DNA from 3 places in the Neobacillus terrisolis genome. Region 2 is predicted to be linked to each of the others. Evidence: predicted binding sites of a transcription regulator. Region 2 holds the regulator's gene; each other region holds the start of a gene.
The links. The regulator Rex, encoded in region 2, represses fermentation and respiration genes when NADH is low (regulators of the CRP and FNR family bind a similar motif). The targets are predictions, from matches to a motif close to TTGTGAAATATTTCACAA.
Positions count from the first base shown of each region.

Region 1 (3,190 bases), on a different contig from region 2:
AATATAAAGACGCGACCCATACCTTTGAAAACTATCCGCAATATTTTAAAGAGTATCTTCCAATGATGAATCAAGCTGCCAGTAAATTCTTTACAGTCGATGGAACGCCGAAACGGGATAAACAAAAAGAAATTATGCGTGGGTTAACGAAAGAACGGGGCAGATTTAAAGTTATGCAAGACATTTATCGTGCTTGGAAGGCGGTGAAATAATGTCGACGAAAACAATAGAAGAAAAGCAGTATTTGGTCCGATTTAAGGCAGATACTAAATCCCATTTAACGGTTCTCGACCATGACACATGTTTAACAAAATGTCCTGAGAAATATTGTACGGTATTCTGTCCGGCAGAGGTGTACAAATGGGAAGAAATCAGAATGCATGTTGGCTATGAGGGCTGCCATGAATGTGGGAGCTGTAGAATAGGCTGTCCTTATCAAAATATAAAATGGGAGTATCCAAAGGGCGGACACGGGATTATTTTTCGATTGGCATAATCATATGGATCGTATTCACTTTTGTGCGCTATTGATTTTTTCAATAGTGCTTTTTTATATAAATTAAGGAATATTTTAAGTGAGAAGTTTATCGTTAGAGGGGGATAAAGTGTTGAGCAGAAATAGTATGTATGGAGTTTCACAATCAAGGAGAAAAAGAAGGAAAGTAAAGCTAGTTGATCAATATTTGTTTATTTTTCTATAAAATCTATCATTGACACTTTAGGATTTTGACAGGCATTTTCTAGCTTTAAGGCTGCTTCGTAAGCCTCATCAAAACTCTCATAACGGCTCGATCTATATAACGGTGTATTCCAATTAAATGTTCCCTCACTGTCCGCGGGATAGATTGTTACCTCCCATAAATAAAACTCTTCATCAAGTCTCGGGAATCCTTCGAGTGAAACAAGCCAATGAGTTAATTTTGATTCAGGATCATTTATAGCGGTGCGGTCTTTTTCTCCCATCGAAATTAACGACTTTGGGTAAAACTCTCGATAAGTATTAAAATGCAAGCTGTTCCCTCCCAATCTATTGATACTATTAGTATATGAATGAAAAGGAAGAACTTTAATAAATCACAATAAATTTTTTCTGAAAACTTCTCACTATTCAAAAACCCTCACTTCATGTATAAAATATTGCCCTTCCCACAAAGGATAAGTCAGACTAAGTGACATCTATCACAACACTTAGTTTGCTTCAAGATTATACTTGGAACATAGGAAATAGGATATATGGAAGGGGCAAAGACGATGGAAGGTTGTTTCAGTTCAATGATGGGGAATGAACCAGTTTCATTAAGTGAGGGGCTTGCTCAATTAAAAGGGGAGCATATTCCTCTGTTAGAAAAACTACATGGACTTTTTGATTTATGTTCAAAAATTGAAACCAATGATCATCCTGAAAGTCATTTTGGACAATTAAAATCTGCGGTGAAAGTATTTATGACTGAACTTGAGCCACATTCAGAAAGAGAAGAACAGGTTTTATTTAGAATGATGGAAAAATACATTGGCGTTGGCATGGGGCCAATTGCGGTAATGGAATATGAACACGACCAGGCTAAGTCTTTAATCGGAAGATTCTTCGAAAAAACAAGTGGGTCTGATGATTTAAGTGTGGAAATGATGAGGGAGTATAGTGATTTAATTAAAAATGCTTATCTCACCCTTGTCGATCATTTTGCTAAAGAGGAAAATGTTCTGTTTCCAATGGCTGAAAGAATGTTAACAACTGAAGAGAAAGCAGAGCTTTACAAACAAATAAACGAAATATAAAAGGATGGGGATTCCCCATCCTTTATTTATTCAAAGCATAAATTTCTTTCAACTTTTGATCTGATGGCAGGAAGCTGGCGACGACGCCAAGCAGTGGTAAAAGCCCGACTAAGATGATGGTCTTTTCTAAACCAATTAAATCTGCTAAAAAGCCAAGACCCATTGACCCGATTGCCCCCATTCCAAACGCTAACCCAACGGTTAAACCAGCCATCGTTCCTATTTTTCCAGGAAAGAGCTCTTGAGCATAAACAACCGTCACAGAAAAGCTAGACATTAATAAAAAGCCGGTGACAGTCAAGAGACCAAAGGCAACATAGCTTGGAACGAACGGGATTAAAATGGTCAGTGGAGCTGATCCAATTAATGATATAAAAATGATATTCTTTTTCCCAAAACGGTCTGCTAACGGTCCTCCAAAAAAAGTTCCAATTGCCCCGGTCAATAAAAACGCAAATATATAAACCTGAGCTTCTTTTATCGAAAGGGTATACTTTTCAATCCCATAAAACGCATAAAAGTTTGTAATTCCTGAGATATACCATGATCTTGCAAAAATTAAAAATAAGATTAAGATAAGGGCTGCCCAAACGGCTCTTGGATATGTTTGCGCCGAATCGGAGGGTGCAGTCTTTTGATTTTTGCGAACTAGCTGATCTGCTTGAAGTTTAGCGGTATACCATCTAGAGATATAGTAAAGTAATGCGACCGCAGTAGCGGCCACGAGAATAAACCAGGACGCTCCCCTTTGACCAAGTGGAACGAGGATAGCTGCTGTAATAAGTGGGGCCAATGCTTGCCCGGTATTTCCGCCGACTTGGTAAATGGATTGTCCTAACCCCCTGCGAGGTCCGGAAGCCAGGAAGGCCACTCGTGAGCCTTCAGGATGAAAAATAGAAGAGCCCAACCCAATTAATGCTACCGATAATATAATGAATTCAAACCGAGGAGCAAATGCAAGACCAGTAACCCCAATCATCGTTATTGAAAGGGCGATAGGTAGCGTATAGGGTCTTGGTTTTTTGTCGGAGATCATCCCGATAACGGGCTGTAAAAGCGAAGCAACGATATTTAATGAAAAAGCAATCATTCCTAATTGTGTATAAGAAAGCCCCATTGATTTTTCTAAAATAGGGAACATAGCCGGAACGACGGCTTGCAGTGAATCGTTTAATAAATGGCATAAGCCAAGGAGGAATAAGATTTTATAGGTGGTTGCTGCTTGATTATTACTATTATTGCTCATAGATAACGCCTGTTGACTCATTTTTTTGACCTTCTCCCCAAAAAAATATAAAAAAGTGAATTTTTTCCTATACTATGTATCATACAGAATATCTTTATTAATTAGAATGATTTTGTTTATAGGCAGCCCTACATATTCAATGTTTAGGGCACTAACACCGCTTTTAGT
Region 1 is NZ_JBKFGH010000004.1:363,777-366,966, forward strand. It holds gene ACI48O_RS03865 (FAD-dependent oxidoreductase) at 1-212, shown strand, start outside; gene ACI48O_RS03870 (ferredoxin family protein) at 212-496, shown strand; gene ACI48O_RS03875 (hypothetical protein) at 688-1,011, opposite strand; gene ACI48O_RS03880 (hemerythrin domain-containing protein) at 1,234-1,776, shown strand; gene ACI48O_RS03885 (MFS transporter) at 1,799-3,043, opposite strand.
Region 1: a site for Rex is predicted at 1,168-1,185, ahead of ACI48O_RS03880 (hemerythrin domain-containing protein). Genes of this name have one in related genera too.

Region 2 (3,190 bases):
AACTCTACAATTGTCTAGTCTTGTTGGTTTACCCTTAACCGCCTACATTGGGACTCTATTTGGATATTCAGCGAGCGAAATGAAAATACTGGCCGTTCCGATTTGGCTTGTCACAAGCTTTACTGTATCCCTTATCCTTGTGCTTTGGGTTTTGCGCGGTGAATTTACGACTAGGTTAGAACGGAATCAAGCTAGTATATCCTTGTCGATCTTCTGGGCCATTTCCGGTGTTTTTCTTGCCTTATTTGCTCAACAAGTTGCAGCCAATATTGAAGCGATGCTAGGAATCAAAATAGGCTCGGATAATACCCAACAAATATTAACCGTGATCGAAAGCTTTCCAGTTATTATTTTAATCAGCTCGATCATCGGACCTATTTTAGAGGAAATTGTTTTTCGAAAAATTATTTTTGGAGCTCTTTATCAACGACTGAATTTCTTTTTATCTGCTCTCATAAGCTCCGTTATTTTTTCTTTAGCTCACATGGAACCGGAGCATACTTTGTTATATTCAGCGATGGGCTTTACCTTTGCCTATCTTTATGTAAAAACAAAGCGAATTATCGTACCCATCTTTGCCCATGTTTCAATGAACACGCTCGTTGTGCTGATCCAAACTGTGTATAAAGAGGATATCGATCGGCTCATTGAACAATCAGAAAAAATTCAAAGCTTTATCGGAGGATTTTTATGATACAATCACCTTTGCTTACCGGAAGTATTCATATTGTTTTAGCTTGTTTATTTACCTATTTTGCGATTGATAATGTTAATCAATATGGCTGGGATTTCTTTAGTATCATCCTTGTCCTCCTCGCCACATTTGATTTCGGCTCTGGGCTAAAATTGGTAGCCCTTTACTTTAAATTAAGAAAAATAACCCAAAATAAAAATGAGCCTAGATAACGGGCTCATTTTTTGATTATTCTTCTGTGCTATTTGGATAATGCTTTAAGAAATAGACGAGTGATTGTAATTCTACCGCTAAATCAATATGATGAACTCGAATGCTTGAAGGGACATTTAATCGAGCAGGTGTAAAATTTAGAATCCCTTTAATGTTTACAGATGCGAGCCGATCCGTAGTAGTTTGGGCCACAGGAGCAGGTATCGTTAAAATGGCCACTTGAATATCCTCTTCTTCGATCTTTTGCTCTAAATCATCCATATGGTAAACGGGTACATCTCCAATTTTTGTGCCGACCTTCGCCTCATCTACATCAAATGCGATTTCAATCTTTGTATTATTATTTTTTAAGAAATTGTAATTTAAAAATGCCGTTCCTAGATTCCCGACACCAATTAACGCAACCTTCGTCAGTTCGTCCTGATCCAGCGTTTTTCGAAAAAAGGTTAGCAAATAGTTAACATTGTAGCCATAGCCCTTTTTCCCTAATGCGCCAAAATAAGAAAAATCCCGTCGAATCGTTGCTGAGTCAACTTTAACTGCTTCACTTAGCTCTGCTGATGATACACGCTGTTTACCTGATGAATGTAAATTTTTCAAAAAACGATAATACAGTGGTAATCTCTTTGCAGTGGCTTGTGGAATTTTGGTTGTATTGTCATTCGACATGTCAACACGCCTCTCCCATTTAAGATTATTTCACACGGTTCTCTCTACGAAAGTCCCCATTTTTTCCACCGGTTTTTTCGATCAGATATGTTTTTCCAATTACCATGCCTTTATCTACGGCTTTGCACATATCATAAACCGTTAACGCACAAACCGACGCAGCTGTTAACGCTTCCATTTCGACACCAGTATTTCCTTTTGTTTTCACCTTCGCTGAAATGAGCAATGTATATTCATCATTTTCTTTTTCCCATGAAAAAGAAACATCGACACCATTTAACGGAATAGGATGACACATCGGAATGATCTCCCACGTCTTCTTGCAGGCCATTACTGCTGCTACCTGTGCTACCGCAAGAACATCCCCTTTTTTCATTTCATTATTGGTGATTCTCTCATATATTTCACTGCTTACAGTGATACTTGAATGGGCTTCTGCCGTTCGAACAGTTTCCGGTTTACTGCTTACATCGACCATTTTCGCACGGCCTTCTTCATTAAAATGAGTAAATTCTCCCATGCATACAACACCTCTCTTTATGAATGATACACTATTTTTTCCATGAAGTGTGAATCAAACTTGTATTTTTCTTCACATGTTACGGTTATTGATGATATGCCAGGAATACGTTACACTTACTCTATCGTAGTTGAGGTGAATATCATGATATTATTGCAGGTTAACCAATTAAATAAATTTTATGGCGCAGATCTTATTTTATCGAATATAAAACTTGAAGTACAAACCCGTGACAGAATTGCATTAGTTGGTCGAAACGGGGCAGGAAAATCAACCTTACTTAAAATTATCGCCGGACACATGTCGTATGATTCCGGAGAAATCATGAAGCCAAAGGAAGTAACCATCGGTTATTTAGCGCAAAATACCGGACTTGAATCAACATTGTCGATTTGGGAAGAAATGCTTACCGTATTTGAATCCTTACAAAACCTTGAGCAGAAATTACGACATTTTGAGTTACAAATGTCGGACCCAGCAATCTTTAATAATACCTCCGTATATGAAAGATTATTAAAAGATTACGATCTTCTCCAAACCCAATTTAAAGACTTGGGAGGCTATCAATACGAAGCCGATATCCGTTCTGTATTGCATGGATTAAATTTCCATAGCTTTGATTATACAACAAAGATTTCCAGCCTTAGCGGTGGACAAAAAACACGGCTGGCCCTTGGTAAGCTATTGTTAACAAAACCGGATATTCTTATTTTAGACGAACCTACCAACCATTTAGACATCGATACATTGTCTTGGTTGGAGCAATATTTACAAAATTATGAAGGGGCTATCTTGATCGTTTCCCATGACCGCTACTTTTTGGACAAGGTCGTTAACCAGGTTTACGAAATGTCGCGGCAGCAAATTATGAAATACGTTGGAAACTATAGCTCGTATTTACAACAAAAAGCTGAAAACTATGAACGCGAGTTAAAAATGTTTGAAAAGCAACAAGATGAAATTGCAAAATTACAAGACTTTATTGCTCGCAATCTCGCTCGTGCTTCGACAACGAAACGGGCTCAAAGCCGCCGTAAACAACTCGATCGAATGGATGTCATGAATCGGCCCGCCGGAAACGAAAAATCAGCAAC
Region 2 is NZ_JBKFGH010000047.1:4,472-7,661, reverse strand. It holds gene ACI48O_RS22040 (CPBP family intramembrane glutamic endopeptidase) at 1-694, shown strand, start outside; gene ACI48O_RS22035 (YdiK family protein) at 691-906, shown strand; gene ACI48O_RS22030 (redox-sensing transcriptional repressor Rex) at 923-1,576, opposite strand; gene moaC (cyclic pyranopterin monophosphate synthase MoaC) at 1,602-2,096, opposite strand; gene ACI48O_RS22020 (ABC-F family ATP-binding cassette domain-containing protein) at 2,241-3,190, shown strand, end outside.

Region 3 (3,190 bases), on a different contig from region 2:
GCAGTCATAAAGATCGGGCTCAGATAACTGAATAATCGAGAACCCCTCTCATTAGCTAAATAGATAAATTGTCCAGCTAACAACAAATAGGACAAGATAAGTCCCCAGGAAGGTTCAGTTATTGTAAGGTTCGTATAAAGTGCCTCTAAACTAATATAAAGAAATGCAGCCATAGATACGAGCGCACTTGTAAATTGAAAAATGTTCTTCCAATGATATTGATCATCCAAAAATTTTGGAATTGCTAAAAATCCAACTCCAACGAGAACAAATAATACCTCACTGAAATAATCAAGCACAGAGTGTTCGATCAACTGATAAGCACCATACACAATCATGGCGCTAAAGACGAAATGATATTCCTTTCTTCCACTCACATACACCATGGCTAAATACGCTGAAGCTGTCAAGATAATATTAACCCCATTCACGATGTGATTTTCAAAAAACACCATCGTTAACAGGGACGATAAGATTAGTTGGATCTGCGCAAAGGCAACTAGTTCTTCCGTAAACAGCTTGAGTGTTTCTCTTTTTTTGAGGCGATGAAACAAAAGAACCGTCAATACATTGTAGAGCATGAAGGCAAAATAAAACCAATCCTGCTCTAACTTAAAGGTGGCGATGAAAAATGCCATTCCTGCAGTCACTGCTAAATAAGCAAACCATACAAATAATCGCGAGGACAATTTTACCGCAATGCTAATATAAACTGGTATGATAACAAGACTGCTTAAAAAACCAAAAATGAATCGACCTTCACCTGATACCGACAAATATTCCCCAAGCAAATGAAACCAGCCAATTGATAATAGGAAAATCGGTAAAAATAAACTGCCCAGTACGGTAAAAGCCAACTCCGTTTTTTCGATTTTTAACACCTTTTTTGATAAGAAGGAAATCCCGAAGAACAATAATGATACGAGACCAACTAATCCGCTTTTCAACCAGTCTGGCATGGTCGCCCAGTTACTGGTAGCGACAAATAAACCGCCAATTAACAACAAGATCACACCAAGATTTAAAGACCAGGTGATATTTCTTTCTCTGATTTCTTCTCCAGTCAATTTCTTCTTTTCTGGTTTTTTCTTTGGAGTCATAACAACTGCTGGTTTTTTGTTCTGAATCTGCGGCTGTAATGGAGCCTTTTGATCGACTGGTTCAAATGCAATTTCTTTTTCTAATGGCTGATCGGCGTAAAATCGATGATGCGCCCTGGCGATTTCATTAAATTGCCTTCCGTTAATATAGTCTTCTTCAAGTAATAAATGCAGCTCTGAGATAAACACCTTTTTTCGTTCATCCTTCGTCAGCCTATCCACTTTTTCCACCACCTCTTATAGTCAACTGCCCAAAATTTCCCTTTAGTGTAATTTTACACTATTCGCATAAAAATTCAATAAGTTCTGAAAGTATTTTAATACAACAAAACACGCTAATTTCCCCTAAAAAAACGCCTATTTATGTGCCATTCGTCACATTTAGACAATATTTTGAAACAGCTTTTCGAACGTTTAATGACACAATTACCAAGTTATAGCTTTCATGTTCCTTTTTTTATACGATAAACACATGATTATGTTATTAACATCACAATAGAAAAAACTTTTTAATGCTAACAAAGACATTAACTTTAGAGGTGACAATAAATGGTGAAATATGATTTAGTTTTATTACACGCACCGAGTGTTTACGATTTTCGTGAGAACTCCTTACTAGCTGGACCGATAAGTGACGTAGTTCCTTCCTCTCCAGTATTTGAAATGTATCCGATTGGATTAACCAGTATCGCGGATTATTTAGAGCGCTACGGTATGCGTGTGAAAATTATTAACATTGCAAACCGGATGTTAATGAATTCATCCTTTGATGTTGAGAAAAAATTAAAAGGCATTAATGCTGCTGCATTTGGAATTGATCTACACTGGCTACCACATGCACACGGAAGTATTGAATTAGCTAAAATTGTTAAAAAACTACATCCTACTAAACCGATCATTTTTGGTGGATTGTCGGCAACTTACTATCATGAAGACTTGTTGAAATATCCATTTATTGATTTCGTTATGCGGGGCGACTCAACCGAAAAGTTAATGCTCATGCTAATCGAAGAAATTAAGTTTGGTAAAAAGAACTTTTCTGATATCCCAAATTTAACGTGGAGAAAAGAAAATGGCGAAGTCGTTTGCAATCCGCTTACGTATGTTCCAGACAGCTTAGATGAATTTGATGTGCCTGGATACCGCTATTCTATCAAATCTGTATTTAAGTACTTTAACTTTAAAGATCCGCTTCCTTATAATGGTTGGTTACAGTATCCAAATACAGCTATCTTAACCGCACGTGGTTGTACTCAAGGCTGCTTGATTTGTGGCGGATCAAAGCTGTCCTATGAGCAAAACTGTAATCGCCCTGGACTAGCCTTAAGATCCCCGGCAAAATTGGTTGAGGATATTCAATTTATCCAGCGGTTTAGCCGTGCGCCAATTTTTATCCTCCATGACATTCGTCAAGGCGGAAAAGAATATGTCGATGATTTCTTAGGACGCTTGAAGAAAATTAATCTTAAAAATGAATTGGTTTTTGAACTGTTCCAATATGCAGACGAGGAATTCTTTCAGAAAATTAACGAATCCGTTCCTAAGTATAGTATGGAGCTAACTCTCGAGACACATGACGAAGCAATTAGACGCTTTAACGGAAAATTCCGTTGTACGAACAAGAAGGTTATTGACACTCTTAACTATGCTCTTAAGCATGGCTGCGCAAAAATTGACTTATTCTTCATGGTAGGTATTCCAGATCAAGATTATGCAAGCGCCTTAAAAAATATCGATTTTGTTGAAGAAATTCACAATGCATGTAATCAAGACCGCCGCTTAGCTTACTTTGTGGCGCCATTAGCACCATTCTTAGACCCTGCCAGCCCTGCGTTTGAAAATCCTGATTTGTATGGCTACAAAAAATTCTGTCATACACTTGAGGATCACCGCGAGGCGATTAAAGCACCTTCTTGGAAGTACATGTTAAGCTATGAAACAAACAAAATGACAAGAGACGATATTGTTAATTCAACCTATGAATCTGCTCAACTACTAAATGAATTTAAACTTAAATATAATCTAATCGACCACTTTACGTATGAGGATGTTAATAGCAAAATTGAGGCCTCAATGAAGTATATTGAAAA
Region 3 is NZ_JBKFGH010000016.1:80,678-83,867, reverse strand. It holds gene ACI48O_RS11315 (hypothetical protein) at 1-1,322, opposite strand, end outside; gene ACI48O_RS11310 (TIGR04190 family B12-binding domain/radical SAM domain protein) at 1,650-3,190, shown strand, end outside.
Region 3: a site for Rex is predicted at 1,464-1,481, ahead of ACI48O_RS11310 (TIGR04190 family B12-binding domain/radical SAM domain protein). Genes of this name have one in related genera too.